Regions from separate parts of the Paenibacillus sp. R-74696 genome, predicted to be linked through region 1. Evidence: predicted binding sites of a transcription regulator. Region 1 holds the regulator's gene; the other holds the start of a gene.

Evidence for each region. The regulator CtsR, encoded in region 1, represses protease genes until heat stress. The targets are predictions, from matches to a motif close to ATGGTCAATAAAGGTCAAACA.
Region 2: clpP (ATP-dependent Clp endopeptidase proteolytic subunit ClpP) is a predicted target of CtsR. The motif match lies at 2,325-2,345, and genes of this name have one in related genera.

Annotation. Positions count from the first base shown of each region.
Region 1 is NZ_JBPULM010000001.1:82-9,308, forward strand. Features, by position in the region: rRNA gene rrf (5S ribosomal RNA) at 1-90, shown strand, start outside; gene ACSR9A_RS00010 (CtsR family transcriptional regulator) at 581-1,042, shown strand; gene mcsA (protein-arginine kinase activator protein McsA) at 1,083-1,607, shown strand; gene mcsB (protein-arginine kinase McsB) at 1,632-2,711, shown strand; gene clpC (ATP-dependent protease ATP-binding subunit ClpC) at 2,714-5,185, shown strand; gene ACSR9A_RS00030 (ankyrin repeat domain-containing protein) at 5,467-5,892, shown strand; gene ACSR9A_RS00035 (antibiotic biosynthesis monooxygenase) at 5,909-6,259, shown strand; gene radA (DNA repair protein RadA) at 6,416-7,783, shown strand; gene disA (DNA integrity scanning diadenylate cyclase DisA) at 7,794-8,870, shown strand; gene pssA (CDP-diacylglycerol--serine O-phosphatidyltransferase) at 8,958-9,227, shown strand, end outside.
Region 2 is NZ_JBPULM010000026.1:326,779-336,005, forward strand. Features, by position in the region: gene gap (type I glyceraldehyde-3-phosphate dehydrogenase) at 1-519, opposite strand, end outside; gene ACSR9A_RS10220 (sugar-binding transcriptional regulator) at 827-1,864, opposite strand; tRNA gene ACSR9A_RS10225 (tRNA-Arg) at 2,116-2,187, shown strand; gene clpP (ATP-dependent Clp endopeptidase proteolytic subunit ClpP) at 2,418-2,999, shown strand; gene ACSR9A_RS10235 (HPr family phosphocarrier protein) at 3,189-3,458, opposite strand; gene whiA (DNA-binding protein WhiA) at 3,556-4,485, opposite strand; gene ACSR9A_RS10245 (gluconeogenesis factor YvcK family protein) at 4,492-5,478, opposite strand; gene rapZ (RNase adapter RapZ) at 5,491-6,378, opposite strand; gene ACSR9A_RS10255 (ROK family glucokinase) at 6,433-7,383, opposite strand; gene ACSR9A_RS10260 (glycerol-3-phosphate responsive antiterminator) at 7,854-8,420, shown strand; gene trxB (thioredoxin-disulfide reductase) at 8,592-9,227, opposite strand, start outside.

The DNA of each region.
Region 1 (9,227 bases):
CGCGTTCCCATCCCGAACACGACCGTTAAGCCCTCCAGCGCCGATGGTACTTGGACCGCAGGGTCCTGGGAGAGTAGGACGTCGCCAAGCACGAGAAGCCTGTCGCAATCATTGCGGCAGGTTTTTTGTTGTCTTGTAAAAGAGTTAGACAATCATATATTGAAAATGCTGTGCACAACTTATCTACAGCCGTGGATGAGGTGCATAGTATTTTTTTTGTGGCGTGTATAAGTCCGTGTTAGCGCGGTTGTTCACATGTGGGTAAGTTTGATCGGCGTTATATGAACATAATGTAAACATGAGTTATGCACATTCGTTCACTTTTTATGCACAGCCTGTTTATAAATAGGACTGATCTAGGCTAGTCGGGTATAATTAGTGCTTTTTCGCATCATGCTAGGTAGTAGCCTTGTGCATAATAGCTTGTGGATGAATAGTCAGAAAATTAAGATTCCATCTCTTGACCTTTCTTAAATTTTGCGTATAATAAAGTTAAAGTCAAAGAAAGTCAAAGTCAGTTGGAGCTGCATATGAATAAGCGTAAGCTTGTGCTCCATGCAGTACCAGGGAGGTTGGTGATATGCGAAACATTTCCGATCTCATTGAACAGTATTTAAAAAATATGCTGCAGGAAAGTACGGAAAGCTCGGTGGAAATACAGCGTAATGAGCTGGCTGAGAAATTTTCGTGCGTCCCTTCCCAGATTAATTACGTGATTAGTACGCGTTTTACGCTGGAGAAGGGTTACATGGTCGAATCGAAGCGTGGAGGCGGAGGTTATGTCCGGATTCAACGGGTAGAGCTGCCAGCTTTGCAGACGATTCAGTTTCATATTCGGCAGACGATTGGAGATTGCGTGGAGCAGAGCGTCGCGGAAGGGCTGATTTATCAGCTTGAAGAAGCGCTGATGGTCACGAAACGCGAGGCGCAGCTGCTGCGTGCAGCAATTGATCGGGAAACCATTGCCGTCAAGCTGCCGCTGCGTGATGAGCTAAGGGCCCGTTTGCTGAGAGCGATGCTTATATCGCTTCTGGTTAAGTAACTTTACCGTGCGTATCGCGCATGGAAAGGGGTGATACGTCTTGATTTGTCAGGAATGCGGCAAGAAGCCGGCAACGCTTCATTTTACGAAGATTGTCGGTGGAGAGAAGACGGAGTTTCACATTTGTGAAGCTTGTGCGCGTGAACGGGGAGAAGGTATTCCGGGAACGGCGAATGGCTTCTCTATCCACAGCTTGCTGTCGGGTCTGCTTGATTTTGATCCATCTGGAACATCGGGTTCAGCAGGGACGAAGCCTTGCCCAGTCATACGCTGTGACGAATGCGGATTTACTTATGCGCAGTTCAGCAAGATCGGACGCTTTGGCTGCAGCGCCTGCTACAAACATTTTTCAGATAAGTTAGATCCGCTGCTTAAAAGGGTACATGGTAGTACGGTGCATACGGGGAAAATTCCGAAACGCTCCGGAGGGCAATTGCAAAATAAACGAGAACTTGATCAGCTCAGACGCGAGTTGTATGATCGTATTGAGCAAGAAGAATTTGAAAGTGCGGCTCAAATCAGGGATCGTATTCGTGAGCTTGAGCGTAAAATAGCAGAGCTGTAAGTCGTGAAGTAAGGAGGATACCTCTTGGAGAGTCGTCGTTTTTCAGAGCAAGCGTTAAGCGATTGGATGAAAGGGGATGGTCCAGAGTCAGATATCGTGATCAGCAGCCGTATACGCATTGCCAGAAATTTGAACCATCATCCGTTTCCGTTGCTCGCTACGAAGGAGCAGTCGCTCGAGGTTATGGAGCAGCTGGCTGCTATAGGAGCATCTGGAAAGCTCGAGCCTATCGGCCAGTTTGATACCATCGTGTTAGCCGATCTTACGGAGCTGGAGAAGCGTGTACTGGTCGAAAAGCATTTGATTAGCCCTAATCTGGCTAATGAATCTCGAGGCGGAGCCTTCATCCTCAGCGATAATGAATCGGTGAGCATTATGATTAATGAAGAAGACCATCTGCGAATTCAATGCCTATATCCGGGTTTTCAAATTCAGGAAGCTTGGACGCTGGCGAATCGGATCGATGATATTTTTGAAGCGGAGACCGAATATGCTTTTGATGAGAAACGCGGTTATTTAACGACTTGCCCGACCAACGTTGGAACAGGCATCCGCGTATCCATTATGGTACATTTGCCGGCTCTCGTGCTATCATCGCAAATCAATCGAATTTTGCAGGCAGTCACGCAGGTCGGACTCGCGGTTCGCGGATTGTATGGCGAAGGTAGTGAAGCGCTTGGCAATGTGTTTCAAATCTCGAACCAAATTACACTCGGTCAATCTGAGTCTGAAATTATTGACAACTTGTACAGCGTAGCCAGACAAATTATTGAGCATGAGAAAGCAGCTCGAATACGGCTTCTTGCTGAGTCTAAGCTGCGCATTGAAGATAGAGTAAAGCGGTCTTATGGGATTTTATCCTATGCGGCTATTATGGATACGAAGGAAGCGGCACAGCGGCTTTCAGATGTAAGGTTGGGCGTTGATCTGGGATTGCTGGATAATATAACGCCTCAAGTCATGAATGAATTAATGATTATGACGCAGCCTGGCTTCTTGCAGCAAGTATTTAAGGAAACGATGAATGCGGAGCAGCGGGATTATCGCCGGGCAGAACTTATTCGCAAGCAGTTGCGAAGTCAAATGGAACATGGGGGTGCGTAACGATGATGTTCGGAAGATTCACGGAACGGGCACAGAAGGTGCTTGCATTGGCGCAGGAGGAAGCGGTTCGTCTTGGACATAACAATATTGGTACAGAGCATATTTTACTTGGACTGATTCGTGAAGGGGAAGGCATCGCCGCGAAAGCGCTGATTGGACTTGGCCTGGGCCTAGAGAAAATCCAGGATGAGGTTGAAGCTTTGATCGGAAGAGGGCAGGAGCAGCCTACTAACATTGCCTATACGCCACGTGCGAAAAAGGTTATTGAGCTCTCTATGGATGAAGCGAGAAAGCTCGGCCATACGTATGTGGGTACGGAGCATATTTTGCTCGGACTCATTCGTGAAGGCGAAGGTGTTGCAGCCCGCGTGCTGAACAATCTCGGCATCAGCCTGAATAAAGCACGCCAGCAAGTGCTGCAATTGCTTGGCAGCAGCGAAGCAATCTCCAGCAACCATGGCGCTCCTTCTAATGTGAGCACGCCAACGCTGGACGGACTTGCCCGCGATTTGACCTCCTTTGCTAAAGAAGGCAATCTCGATCCGGTTATTGGCCGCAGTAAGGAAATCGAGCGCGTTATTCAAGTGCTTAGCCGCCGGACGAAAAACAATCCGGTTCTCATCGGGGAACCCGGCGTTGGTAAAACGGCGATTGCCGAAGGACTGGCGCAAAAAATTATTGCAAACGAAATTCCGGAAACGCTGCGCGACAAACGCGTAATGACACTTGATATGGGCTCTGTCGTAGCTGGTACGAAGTATCGCGGCGAGTTTGAGGATCGTCTGAAAAAAATTATGGATGAAATCCGCCAAGCCGGCAATATCATCCTGTTCATCGATGAGCTTCATACGCTGATCGGTGCAGGCGGAGCTGAAGGCGCGATTGATGCTTCGAATATTTTGAAGCCGGCGCTAGCACGTGGCGAGCTGCAATGTATCGGTGCGACTACGCTGGATGAATACCGCAAATACATCGAGAAGGATGCTGCGCTGGAGCGCCGTTTCCAACCGATTACGGTAGATCAGCCTTCGCCAGAAGAAGCGGTACAAATTTTGTACGGCCTGCGCGATCGTTATGAAGCCCATCACCGGGTGAAAATTACCGATGAAGCAATTGTTCAAGCGGTTAAGCTGTCCGACCGCTACATTACGGATCGTTTCCTGCCGGATAAGGCGATCGACCTGATTGATGAAGCGGGCTCGAAAGTTCGCCTCAACTCGTATACGATTCCGCCAAACCTTAAGCAGCTGGAAAACCGTCTGGAGGATATCCGCAAGGAGAAAGACTCCGCTGTTCAAAGTCAGGAGTTTGAGAAAGCGGCTGCGCTTCGCGATACCGAGCAGAAGATGCGCGAAGAGCTGGATATTACGAAAAACCAATGGAAAGAAAAACAAGGACGTACGGATTCCGAAGTGACACCTGAGGATATTGCACAGGTAGTAGCGAGCTGGACCGGCATTCCGGTAAGCAAGCTGGCAGAGGAAGAAACCGAGCGTCTGCTGAAAATGGAATCGATTCTTCACGGTCGTGTCATCGGCCAGGAAGAAGCAGTCAAAGCGGTTTCGCGCGCTATGCGCCGTGCTCGTGCTGGCCTGAAGGATCCGAAGCGCCCGATGGGTTCATTCATTTTCCTCGGTCCAACGGGTGTAGGTAAAACTGAGCTTGCTCGTGCGCTTGCAGAAGCGATGTTCGGCGATGAAAATGCGATTATCCGCATCGATATGTCGGAATATATGGAGAAGCATTCGACTTCCCGTCTCGTTGGGGCGCCTCCGGGATATGTTGGTTATGAGGAAGGCGGTCAATTGACCGAGAAAGTACGCCGTAAGCCTTATTCGGTTGTATTGCTCGATGAGATTGAGAAAGCTCACCCAGAAGTATTCAACATTTTGCTGCAGGTGCTGGAAGATGGTCGTCTGACTGATTCTAAAGGCCGTGTAGTCGATTTCCGCAATACGCTGATCATTATGACGTCGAACGTGGGCGCGGATCAAATTAAACGGAATTCTTCGCTGGGCTTCACAGCTGTTCACGACGCTGGTCGTGACTTCATCCAAATGAAGGATAAAGTAATGGCTGAGCTTAAAAAGAGCTTCCGCCCTGAGTTCCTGAATCGGATTGACGAAACAATCGTTTTCCATTCGCTGGAGCAGGAGCATATCGCCGAAATCGTGACTTTGATGTCCGACGATCTGCGCAAACGCCTGCGTGAGCAAGATGTTGACTTCTTGCTGACCGACGCAGCGAAAGCATTTTTGGCGAAGGAAGGCTTTGATCCGCAATATGGTGCGCGTCCGCTGCGTCGTGCGATTCAGAAGCATATCGAGGACCGGTTGTCCGAGGAGCTGCTCATGGGCAGCATTCAAAAAGGTGACCGATTCACGATTGATGAGAAAGATGGCGCTTTGACGGTTACGAAAGCGGAGCCTCTTGATTTGGAGAAGGCATCCGAAGAGCCGGCAGCTAAATCATAAAAAAAGTGAGGATGCTGCACAACTGATCACAGCTTATCAGCACAACCGATGAGCTAGATTTATGCAGCTTGGCACAACAAAAGAAAGCTTCCAGAACCCGTGAACATGACGGATTCTGGAAGCTTTTTTATGTGCTCGGCAGATGGATTCTATTCTTTTTTTATTTGACAATGAGAATCATTATCGTGTATCTTATAAAGAGTAGGCGATATTTTAACGATAAACTCTTTCATATAAAAAGACAAAGAACGTAAATAGATGACGGAAGGCGGTAATAGGGTATGGGTTTGCATGCGGCCAGAATAACGGCTGAAGAGGCGTCATATTTATCAAATGAATATATTAAGCAGTTCGTTAGAGCAGCGCATATGGATTTTGACAAGGTAAAGCAAATGCTGAATGAAGAGCCGGAGCTGCTGCACGCTGCCTGTGACTGGGGCGATGGTGATTGGGAAAATGCGCTAGGCGCAGCCGCTCATGTCGGGCGCAGGGATATTGCGCTGTATTTGCTGGAGCGTGGAGCAAGACTTGATTTGTTTGCTGCGGCGATGTTAGGCAAGCTGGAAGTGGTTCATGCGATTTTAAGTGACGACCCCTCGGCGAAAGATGCCATTGGCTCGCATGGTATTCCGCTCATCGTTCATGCCAAGATGGGTGGCGAGGAGTCGCGCTGCGTTTATGCTTATTTGGAAAGCCTTCAGGCTTGATAGGAGGAGTAACATCATGATCGTGGTTACGAACACCATTAAAGTTAAAAAAGGGCACGGGGAAGCCGTAGCCGAGCGATTCCAGCATACGAAGGGAATTGAGCTTTCTCCCGGCTTTATCCGGATGGAAGTGCTGCTTATGGAAAACTTGGTGGACTATGATGAGCTGAGAGTGGGCACTACATGGGAAAATAAAGCGTCGTTTGAAGGCTGGGTCAACAGCGACTCCTTCCGTCAGGCCCATGCACATCGTCAAAAGAAGGCAGGCGAAGGCTGCCACAGCCAACAAAATGAAGTCATTATGCTCGGTTCTCAGCTTTCAACCCATCGCGTTATTGTGGCGCGGCAAGCGGCTATTCAAACTTAAAGGATAGCGTATATAGGTTGTCTTTTTCAGAAAGTTCCCTTCTTCCTCATAAGGATGACAGGGAACTTTCTTGCGTATAAGGAAGTAGGGGTTTATACAATCCACATTAAATGGTAAACTTTTAATGATAGTGTTTTTTAGTAAAAGGAGCCGGACATGGCAAAAATAAAAACGAAATTCGTATGCAATGAATGTGGAACAGAGTCGCCAAAGTGGATGGGCAAATGCCCAGGGTGCCAGTCATGGAATTCCATGATTGAAGAGAAGGAAACCGTTGTCAAGACGCAGGGAGTCGGTTTGCGTGTTGCGCAAACGAAAGAAAAGCCACAATCGATCATACATATAGAGAGCGGGAAGGAACCGCGCATTGAAACGAGCTTGAAGGAGCTCAACCGCGTACTTGGCGGAGGCGTTGTGCCGGGCTCCCTTTTGCTGGTAGGGGGCGACCCCGGTATCGGAAAATCCACGCTGCTGCTGCAAACCTCGCATGCACTGGCAACGAAGGGATTGAAGGTTCTCTATATTTCGGGTGAGGAATCGGTGCGGCAAACGAGGCTAAGAGCGGATCGGCTTGGTGCGCTGACGGAATCCTTGTATGTGCTTTGCGAAACGAACATGGATCATATTAACGAGGCGATTGAATCGGTGGACCCCGATTTTCTCGTTATTGACTCCATCCAGACGGTTTATGATCCGGGTGTGCAATCAGCGCCGGGCAGCGTATCCCAGGTTCGGGAATGCACAGCGCATTTCATGCGAGTAGCCAAAATCAAAGGGATTGCAACGGTGCTGGTCGGGCATGTGACGAAGGAAGGCGCCATTGCCGGGCCGCGGATGCTGGAGCATATGGTCGATTGCGTGCTGTATTTTGAAGGTGAGCGTCATCACACCTACAGGCTGCTGCGCGCGGTGAAAAACCGGTTCGGGTCAACGAATGAGATCGGAATTTTCGAAATGGGCGAGGAAGGCTTGCGTGAGGTGCTGAATCCTTCTGAGTTGTTTTTATCTGAGCGTCCGCTTGGCGTAGCAGGTTCTATTGTTGTTGCGAGCATGGAGGGAACCCGTCCTGTATTGGTGGAATTGCAGGCGCTGGTGGCGACGACGAATTTCCCATCACCGAGGCGCATGACGGCTGGGCTTGACCATCATCGCATGGCGTTGATCATTGCTGTGCTTGAGAAGCGAAACGGCATGTTTCTTCAGACGCAGGATGCTTATTTGAATGTAGCAGGCGGCATTAAGCTGGATGAGCCAGCCGTTGATTTAGCAGCAGCGGTATGTCTCGCTTCCAGCTTTCGGGATGCGCCAACGAGACCTTACGACGTTGTGTTCGGAGAAGTTGGTCTGACAGGCGAGGTGCGTGCTGTTTCGCGTGCTGAGCAGCGGGTAAAGGAAGCCGAGAAGCTGGGCTTCAAACGCGTTATTATGCCGGAGAGAAGCTTGAAGGGCTGGAAGCCGCCGGCATCTATTGAGATCATTGGTGTAAACACCGTAGCGGAAGCGCTCTCGGCAGCACTAGGATAGGGGGAAGATGATGAAGGAACAGAGCCAGCTAGAAACGATGAACCAGCTTTTGCAGCTAGTCGCGCCCGGTACCCCGTTCCGTGACGGCTTAGAGAACGTGCTGCGGGCGAAGACGGGGGCATTAATCGTTGTCGGATATAGTCCTGAGGTGATGGAAGTTGTAGATGGAGGTTTTTCCATCAATTGCGACTTCTCGCCCAACTATTTGTATGAGCTTGCGAAGATGGATGGTGCGATTATTTTGAGCGAGGATATGCGGCGGATTTTGTATGCGAACACGCAGCTTATTCCGAATAGCTCCATTCCGTCGATTGAGACGGGAATCCGCCACCGTACTGCGGAGCGGGTAGGCAAGCAGACGGGTAAGCTTGTCGTATCCATTTCGCAGCGCCGAAATATTATTACGCTGTATCAAGGCAATTTGCGGTATGCGCTCAAGGAAATGGGCAACATTTTGACCAAAGCGAATCAGGCGATTCAGACGCTGGAGAAATATAAGGCGGTGCTGGGCCAATCGTTTAAAAATTTGTCCGTACTTGAGTTCGAAGAGTTGGTCACTCTGCAGGAGGTTGCTCATGTCGTACAGCGTGTAGAAATGGTGCTGCGCGTCAAAATGGAAATTAAGCGTTATGTGACCGAGCTGGGAACGGAAGGACGCCTCATTGCCATGCAGCTGGAAGAACTGGTCGATGGTGTGGATGAGGATGCTTGGTACTTGCTGAAGGATTATGCGAAAGACAATTCAGATGAGAAAATTCGGGAAATCCGGGTGGCGATGAAAAAACTGAGCTCGGATGAGCTGCTCGATGCTTCGCCATTTATCCGCCTTCTAGGCTATCCGCATACCGCGTCTATGGCGGAAGAATCCATTTCACCGCGGGGCTATCGTCTGTTGAACAAAATCCCGCGCTTGCCGCTCATTATTATGAATAATCTGGTCGAGCGCTTCGCAAGACTGCCGCATATTATGATGGCGACAATCGGTGAACTGGATGATGTTGACGGAATTGGAGAAGTCCGGGCGAGGGCAATCAAGGAAGGTTTGAAACGGATCCAGGATCAAATGTTCATTGACAGGCAAATCTAAATCCCATACAATTGATGGAATGTGAACGGCCCGATCATCATACATTTGTGTTTGGTCTTAGGGCATAGTAGAGAAGAGGTGGAACAGATGATTATAAAGTCAATACCGAGCCTTTTCACGGTGGGGAATTTGTTTCTTGGCGTAATCGCCATTATTATGGTGTTTAATGAGAAACCTGAAATAGCAGCGATGATGGTTATTATCGCAATGCTGCTTGATGGCGTAGATGGCAGAGTGGCACGTGCGCTTAATGCACAGAGCGAATTTGGCAAGGAGCTCGATTCGTTATCCGATGTTATTTCCTTCGGAGTAGCTCCAGCGTTCATTATGTATGTAGTCGCTTTTCAGGATTTAAAT
Region 2 (9,227 bases), on a different contig from region 1:
CATACCTTTAACGATGCCGAATTTATCGTTCAATACTTTTGCAAACGGAGCAAGACAGTTCGTTGTGCAAGAAGCGTTGGAGATGATTGTGTGAGCAGCTGCATCGTATTTATCTTCGTTAACGCCGATAACGACAGTGATATCTTCGTTAGTAGCAGGAGCGGAGATGATAACTTTTTTAGCGCCGCCTTTAAGGTGAAGCTCAGCTTTTTCTTTAGCTGTGAAAATACCAGTGGATTCAACAACGATTTCAGCGCCTACAGAAGCCCAAGCCAGGTTTTCAGGGTTGCGCTCAGCGAAAACTTTGATTTCGCGGCCGTTAACTACGATCGCGCCTTCTTTAGCTTCAACTGTAGCATCAAGAGTACCGTGAGTTGTATCATATTTCAAAAGGTGAGCCAGTGTAGCTGTGTCTGTCAAATCGTTTACTGCTACGATTTCTACATCAGCGTTGTTCAGAGCTGCGCGGAATACGTTACGACCAATACGACCAAATCCGTTAATACCTACTTTAACCATTGTTGTTTCCTCCTAGAGTGTTTTGGGGTGAAAAAATATATTTCAAGACATTTCGCATGCCGGGTGCCATTGTCTCGCACGGCGCGAAGCATCAAGATCACTTGCCAAGGTGAAACGGCTGTCGCCATCCTTTGGTGGCGCGGCGCGTTTCAGTCCGAGAAATATAAGCGGAGTATAAGCGTGAAACTTATACTTTCTTACTATTTCAAGCAAAAACGACTTCAACGTCCTTCTAGGACGAGCGAAGAGCTTTGTCGGAGAAATATAAGTCCTATTTATAAGCTGTAACTTATAAATTCTTATATTTTTATGGAGCTGAGCCTTCAATAATCGCAATGATTTCTAGTGCGGCAGCTTCATCAGTAACTAAAACATCATTGTGTCCAAATCGCATAACTGCTGCGATCGCTTCGCCTTTGCTTTTGCCTCCGGCTACTCCAATAACAACTTCAGTCTTAACAATATCCTCGAGCCGTAGTCCTACCGTCGGCATCTTGTGAACCACTTGCCCGCTGCGATCAAAATAAAAACCGTAGGCTTCCGCAAGTGCCCCCTCCGCTTCAATACCCTGCATCGTCGCCTCATCAAGCTTCCTACGCCGAGCCATCACCATAGCGTCTCCGATGCCGTGCACGACAATACGCGCCCTGCGGATCACTTCTATAATGTCCTGGATATTCGGTTCCTGCATAATGGGAGCATAAGCTTCCTCTCCAAGATGATCAGGAACGTGAAGCAGCCGATAATTGGCACCTGTCCGCTTCGCCATGGTGGAAGCAATCGTATTCGCCTGATAATCGACGCTTTCGCCTAGTCCGCCTCTTGCAGGCACGAACCAATTGGTTTTAAGCGGCGCCACGGCCGAAAGCTGATTTGCCACCTGAGCAGTCGTCGTACCGCCTGTAACGGCAATGACGTCGCCTTGCTCCATCGCTTTGCGCAGTACCTGTCCTCCTGCTCTGCCGAGTTCCCGCTTCGTCTGCGCGGATACATCAGAATCGCCGGCCACAACAACAACCTGGCTCAGCCCAAAATAACTTCTGATCTTCTCCTCAAGCTCCGACAAGCCGAAAATCGTCTGCACAAAAGGCTCAAACTGTTCCAGCAGTTCTTTGCCGGGTTCACTGATCCTCATGCCGGAGGCATGAATTTCAAGCAAGCCCTGTGACTTTAGAAAGTCCGTTTCTGCTCGCAGCACTCTCTCCGTCATACCCAACGTTGTCGCAAGCGTTCTGCGGCCGATTAGATCAGAGAGCATAACCTGGTGCAGTATCCTGTAGCGCTTCCTCATCACGTCGAGCAAATCTGGCAGAAGCTGCTGCTGCAATTCAATCATCTGGCGCATCTTCTAATTATTCACTCCACCCGTACTAAGTTAAGCGAAACTGATACTCATGCATTACGGTGGACACGAAACGTCCCATGCTTTCGTTTTAAGTCCCACCTCTATTTTACCGAACTTGATCTAACATTTCAAGTCAACAATTTCGTATGAAACCGTTTACCGACACGATTTTATCAAATTTATTTTTGATAGCTGGCTTGATTTCTATTCGTATTTAACCTATACTAAATCTTGCTGTTACTTTTATACATGCGCCCGTGGTCCAATGGATATGACGTAGGCCTCCGGAGCCTGAGATCTAGGTTCGATTCCTAGCGGGCGCGTTCTGATTAACCGATAACGATTTGCAGCGAGCAGTAGGCGTTTATGAAGCCTATTATGTGGCCACCCTGATGAAAGGGTGGTTTTTTTATTTCGTTTTTTAGCTATGAAACGGCATGCGTCCGAGAAAAATCTGATTTGTCTGACTATCTTTGACTTTTAACGTTTCATCCGCTATTATGATGTTACGGCAATATCAATCTTGTTATTTTTCGGAGGAGGTTTACAGGATATGAATTTCGTCCCTATGGTTATTGAGCAAACTAATCGCGGAGAGCGCTCCTACGACATCTATTCCCGGTTATTGAAGGATCGTATTATCTTCTTGGGCTCGGGCGTCAATGACGTTGTAGCCAACTCCATCATCGCACAGATGCTGTTTCTGACAGCAGATGACCCTGAGAAAGACATCTCCCTTTACATTAACAGCCCTGGCGGTTCGATCACCTCGGGTATGGCAATCTATGATACGATGCAATACATCAAGCCTGACGTATCCACCATTTGTGTAGGTATGGCAGCATCGATGGGCGCTTTCCTGCTTGCAGCAGGCGCCAAAGGCAAGCGTTACGCGCTTCCGAACAGCGAGGTTATGATTCACCAGCCGCTGGGCGGCGCTGAAGGCCAAGCGAGCGACATCGAAATCCGTGCTCGCCGCATTATCAAAATGCGCGACCACCTTAACGGAATCCTGTCCGAGCGCACAGGCCAACCGCTTGAGCGCGTTGAGAAGGATACCGATCGCGACTATTTCATGAGCGCCCAAGAAGCTTGCGCGTATGGTCTGGTTGATAAGGTTATTGAGAAAATCTAAATCATCCATCATTCATATGGGTGCATAACAAAACAAACCCGGTTCAGGCGAACCGGGTTTGTTTTGTTATGCACTCTTTTTCAATAGGCTTATATTTCAAAAAAACCGCCCTGGATCACTCTGATCCAAAAGGCGGCATGGCCAAAAGATATGGTTATGAGCAGACGAGTCCCTGCTGCATAAGGCTTCTTATTGGTTCTCGAGCTCTTCCTTGCTTACCAATGCAGCTAAAGCGTTTACAGCCTGTTCTGCGTCCGAACCTTCCGCACTTATGAAAACTTCAGTGCCCGAACTGATTGCCAAGCTCATAATTCCCATAATCGATTTGGCATTCACTTTCTTGTCGTCTTTCTCGACGAATACTTCAGATGAAAATTTATTAGCTTCTTGTACGAATAATGCTGCAGGTCTTGCATGAAGACCTGTTTTTAGTCGAACGACAACCGGAAGCCTTGTCATGGAAACCATACCCCCTATATCTTATTCAATCCTTAATTATGCCGATAATTTTAAACTCATTGTATCATTATACCATCGGAAACATGAAGTTAAAAGTTTAGCCGTTGCGTATTTTTTCAGCAAGCTCGTCAATTTTGCGAAGCCTGTGGTTTACGCCTGACTTGCTCACTGACCCTTTGAGCAGTTCTCCAACTTCCTTCAAGTTCAGATCGGGATGCTGCAGGCGAATTTCAGCGACTTCCTTGAGCTTATCCGGCAAATTTTCAAGGCCTAGCTCGCGGTCCAGCAGTTTAATATTATCAATCTGCCGCACGGACGCGCCGATGGTCTTGTTCAGGTTCGCTGTCTCGCAATTGACGATTCGATTGACGGAATTGCGCATATCGCGCATAATTCGCACATCCTCGAATTTAAACAGCGCCTGATGAGCGCCAATAATGTTCAGCAGCTCAATAATTTTCTCGCCTTCCTTAATGTAAAAAATAAAGCCTTTCTTCCGCTCGATGCAGCGTGCATTCAGCTCGAACTTATTGGCTAGCTCCACTAATGAGCCGCAATACTCCTCATACATCGAAGAGATTTCCAAATGGTACGAAGAACCCTCAGGGTTATTCACTGAACCTCCAGCAAGGAAAGCACCACGCAAATATGAACGTTTGCAGCAAGACTTCTTAATCATCGTCTTATCAATTCCAGAGTTGAATACGAAACCCTCAGATACGATATGAAGCTTGCTTAATATAGATTGTACCATTGTTGGAATACGTACGATATACACATTGTTCTTTTTCAGCCGCATTTTTTTCCGAACCAACAGCTCGGTGTGTACCTCAAAGTGCCTTTTGACCAGAGAATAAATACGACGGGCTATTGCAGCATTTTCTGTTGAGATGTCCAAAATGACTTTGCGGCTGGATAAGCTGACAGAACCATTCATCCGAATGAGCGCGGAAAGCTCTGCAAGCTCACAGCAGGAATCCGCTTCAATAAGCGTAAGTTCCTTTTTTGTTTGTGCCGCAAACGACATGGTTTGTCACCTCTTTCTAATCATCCAGTTTTCCACTAGCTTATAAATATGATGGCTTAGACGCTCGGCATCATGCCTTAGAAACGTCTGGAATAAAACAAAACGATCCGCGATAACCTCGCAGCCCTTGCTGCGAATAGCTTCCAAATCAATAGCGACGGGCTTCGCGCCCATCTCTGCGTATTTGGCTTCCACTTGCGGTGAAATTTCACCATTGTTCACAATGACATAATCGAATAATTGCAGGCCGATATGGGCCTCAATCGCATTCATATGATCCGATACCGTATAATTGTCCGTCTCACCCGGCTGCGTCATCACATTGCATACAAACAGCTTGACGGCGCAAGATTCCGTAATCGCTTGAGCCAGCATCGGAACAATCAAATTCGGCATAATACTCGTGTACAAGCTTCCCGGCCCAATTAAGATGGCATCTGCTTGTTCAATCGCTTTGACCGCTTCCGGCAGCGCGTGCGCATTCTCCGTATCAATGAATACACGTTTAATCGCTTGACCCGCCTTTGGAATCATCGACTCGCCAATGACGATCGAGCCATCGGCCATTTCCGCCTTAAGCACAATGGCCTGGGCTGCGGCAGGCAAAACCCGTCCGCGTACCGCCAGTACCCTGCTCAGCTCGCGTACGCCCGTCACAAAATCGCCTGTGATGTCAGCCATAGCAGCCAGCATTAAATTGCCAAGGCTATGCCCCGCTAGTCCTGTACCTGAATTAAATCGGTATTGCAGCACCTCTGCGAGCAGCGGCTCGGTGTCGGCAAGTGCCATCAGCACATTGCGAACATCGCCTGGAGGCGGAATTTGCAGCTCATTGCGCAGCACGCCGGAGCTGCCCCCATCATCAGCAACCGTGACGATGGCTGTAATATCCATAGGCTTTTCCTTAAGCCCGCGCAGCATAACGGATAATCCTGTGCCTCCGCCAATGACCACGATCTTGGGAGGCGCTCCTATTTTGTGCCTGTTCTGCATACGTTCCCTCCGTTAATGCTTGTCGCGGTCGGAATCGCGATGGCTGACGCGTACCCGTTCCGTATCACTGCTTCCCAGCACACGGCCCAAGTATTCCGAAATCGCCACCGAGCGATGTTTTCCTCCGGTGCAGCCAATGCCGATAACGACCTGGCTCTTCCCTTCCTTATGATAAAGCGGAAGAAGGAACTGGAGCATGTCAACCAGCTTAGCCAGAAACGCCTGCGTTTCCGGCCATTTCATCACATATTCATAAACCTCTGGCGTCTGGCCGGTATTTGGGCGCAGATGCTCAATATAATGAGGATTAGGCAAAAAACGCACATCATAAATTAAATCCGCATCAATCGGAATACCATATTTAAAGCCGAAAGAAATGACATTGACTGATAAGCTATTTTGCTCCAGGTTCGTGAACTTGGAAATAATTCGCTCTTTCAGCTGTGCGGGCTTGATGCTGCTCGTATCAATAACCAGCGAAGCAGACCCCTTCAGGTCCTCCAGCATTCTGCGTTCCAGCTTGATGCCGTCCAGCGGCAAGCCGTCGGGCACAAGCGGGTGGCGGCGGCGGCTTTCCTTATAACGTTGAACAAGCACGCCATCCGTCGCATCCAGGAACAGTATCTCACAGCTTATGGTAGAATGGTCTTTAATATAACTTAAAGACTCCGCTAAAGCTGTAAAAAACTCCCTGCCGCGCAAGTCAATAACCAATGCGACCTTGCCGATCTTCCCGTTTGATTGCTCAATCAGCTCAGCAAACTTTGGGATAAGCACCGGGGGCAAATTATCGACGCAGAAGAAGCCAAGATCCTCCAGACTTTGTACAGCAATCGTTTTGCCCGCACCTGACATCCCTGTAATAATAACAAGCTTCGCTAGTGCTGCTGCCGTCTCCATCTTCTTCTCCTCCTCACAAGCGGGGAAAATGTCCCTGTTATCCTATGTTTATCGCTACGAGCGCAAAATCAATCCAGCCGCGCCAACGACACCTGCATTGTTGCCGAGCGTAGCAGGGATGATTTTCACGCCATCCTGCGCTTCTTTCTGTGTATACTTCTCGAATACTTCGCGAATTTGATCGAACAGAAAATCGCCGGCTTTGGATACGCCGCCGCCAATAATGAAGCATTGCGGATTCAGCACGACTGCCATGAGCGCCATCGAGCGTCCCAAATAATACGCAGCACGGCTTACAATGCGTATAGCCACTTCATCTCCAGCTTTCGCTGCATCGATAACGTCCTTCGCCATAATATCTGTCACTTGAGCAAGCGTCGTACGGTCGCCGCGCTCAACGGCATCCTTCGCCATACGGATAATGCCCGTTGCGGAAGATACGGTTTCCAGGCAGCCCATTTTGCCGCAGCCGCACTGGATCGCTTCGAGATCCGGCACAATCGCAATATGTCCAAGCTCGCCAGCCATACCCGCAAAACCTTCAACGATTTTGCCACCGATAATAATACCGCCGCCAACGCCTGTACCAAGCGTATAGCATACGCAGTGATCGATGCCCTTGCCCGCGCCAGCCCAGGCTTCGCCCAGCGCTGCCACGTTTGCATCATTGTTTACCAGCACTTTAGTTGCAAGCTTGGCTTCCAAATAATCTTTCAAATTTACGTCGCGAATCTTCAAATTCGGCGCGAACTTAATATAGCCCGTCGGAATGTCCAAGAAACCGGCTATTCCAACGCCTACGCCGCCAACCTGCTCCCATTCATAGGAAGATTCAGCGACGATGGCACGCGCATAAGCAGCAATATTTTCAAGGATAGCATCCGTACCTTTATTCGTTTCTGTGGGACCTTCATACGTATGAAGCAAATCCCCGTTCTCGTTGCACAATCCGACCTTAATTGCCGTTCCGCCAACATCGATTCCAACGTAAATCTTTTGAGACATTTGCAGTCCACCTCATTAATATGTTAATCTTCTCTGTCCACTATAAGCGAAGCTCCTCCCTCTGGTCAAGGCGGGAAGCTCCTTGCTGCCGCTGGATTTGCACGTTGAGTTCACCCCGTATATCCATTAGACTAGGGTCAAGGTGAAACGGCTGTCGCCGTCCTTTGGCGGCGTGGCGCGTTTCATTCCGAGAAATATAGAGAAGGGATGGGAAAACCATATCCTTTCCTATATTTCAAGCGTAAACGGCTTTGCCGTCCTCTGGCGGCAAGGCTTTCGTTTCGCGATGAAATATAGAGAAGGGATGGGAACATCACATACTTTCCTATATTTCAAGCGTAAACAGCACGATCTCGTCCATCAAAAGGTGAAGTCCGTTTCACATCGGAACCGAAGCAGCCTATACACGCCTAGCTGACCGCATATTATAGATCCATGAATCCACATCCGCGAGAAGGAGGTATTCGTCCTTGCCCTTTCACAACCAGCAAATATTGCCTGCTCCACGAAAAACGAAGGATTTGGAAAAGCTGATGACTTCTGACTTCTCTTATATTGTGCTGCTGGAGACGCATATCAGCCAATTGAAGAGCATTTTCGAGCTGGCGAATGCCCATGGCAAAAAAATTCTGCTCCACGCCGATTTAATCGGCGGTCTCAAAAATGACGAATACGCCGCAGAATATTTGTGCCAGATGATTCGACCGGCCGGGCTTATTTCTACGCGCGGCGCCGTTATTAGTACAGCAAAGAAAAACGGCCTCATTGCGATACAGCGCTTGTTCCTGCTGGACACGCACGCACTGGAGAAAAGCTATGTGCTGCTGGAGCGCACGAAGCCTGACTATATTGAAGTGCTGCCAGGCGTCATGCCGCATATTATTCGTGAAGTTTTTGAACGGACGGGCATCCCGATTTTTGCCGGTGGACTGATCCGTACTGTAGCAGATGTAGAAAATGCGACTGCCGCTGGCGCTTCAGCAGTGACCACCTCGCGCAGCGAGCTGTGGACGCACTTCGCTTCTACGAACAAATAGTTTTATTCAGCAGCTCAATACCGCTCGGCTCCATTTTGCGCTATCAACATATGCTAGGACATCGTTCTCCTGCTCTGGAGTGCGGCCTGGACAAACGGGCACACAACAAATAAAATAACCCTCTGCCTTATTTATCAGGCAAAGGGTTATTTGCTCTATTTTAATCTAAGCTTACAGAGATTGGCTCCAGTCATGCGTCATGCTGCCTTCAAGGAAACGTTCACAGTCAAGCGCCGCCATACAGCCGCTGCCGGCAGCGGTAATCGCTTGGCGATATTTGCTGTCCTGCACGTCGCCACAAGCGAAAATACCCGGAACGTTCGTCTCGGAAGTGCCTGGCTTCACTGTAATGTAACCATGCTCATCCGTATCGATTTGTCCATTAAGGAAGGCCGTGTTCGGCGTGTGGCCAATCGCAATGAAAATACCGTGCGTCTCAATGACTTCTTCACTGCCTGTTTCATTGTTGCGTACTTTAAGGCCAGTAACGCCCATTGGCCCAGCTACAACCTCAACTGGCGTGCGGTTTAGGCTCCAGTCGATTTTTTCATTTTCGCGTGCGCGGTCTTGCATGATCTTGGAAGCGCGCAGCTCATCGCGGCGATTTACAAGCTCTACATTCGTCGCAAAGCGAGTAAGGAAGCTAGCTTCCTCCATAGCGGAGTCTCCGCCGCCAACCACGATGATTTTCTTGCCGCGGAAGAAAAATCCGTCGCAAGTGGCGCAGGTGCTGACACCGCGGCCTACGTTTTCTTTTTCTCCAGGAATGCCTAGATATTTGGCTGAAGCGCCCGTAGAAATGATAAG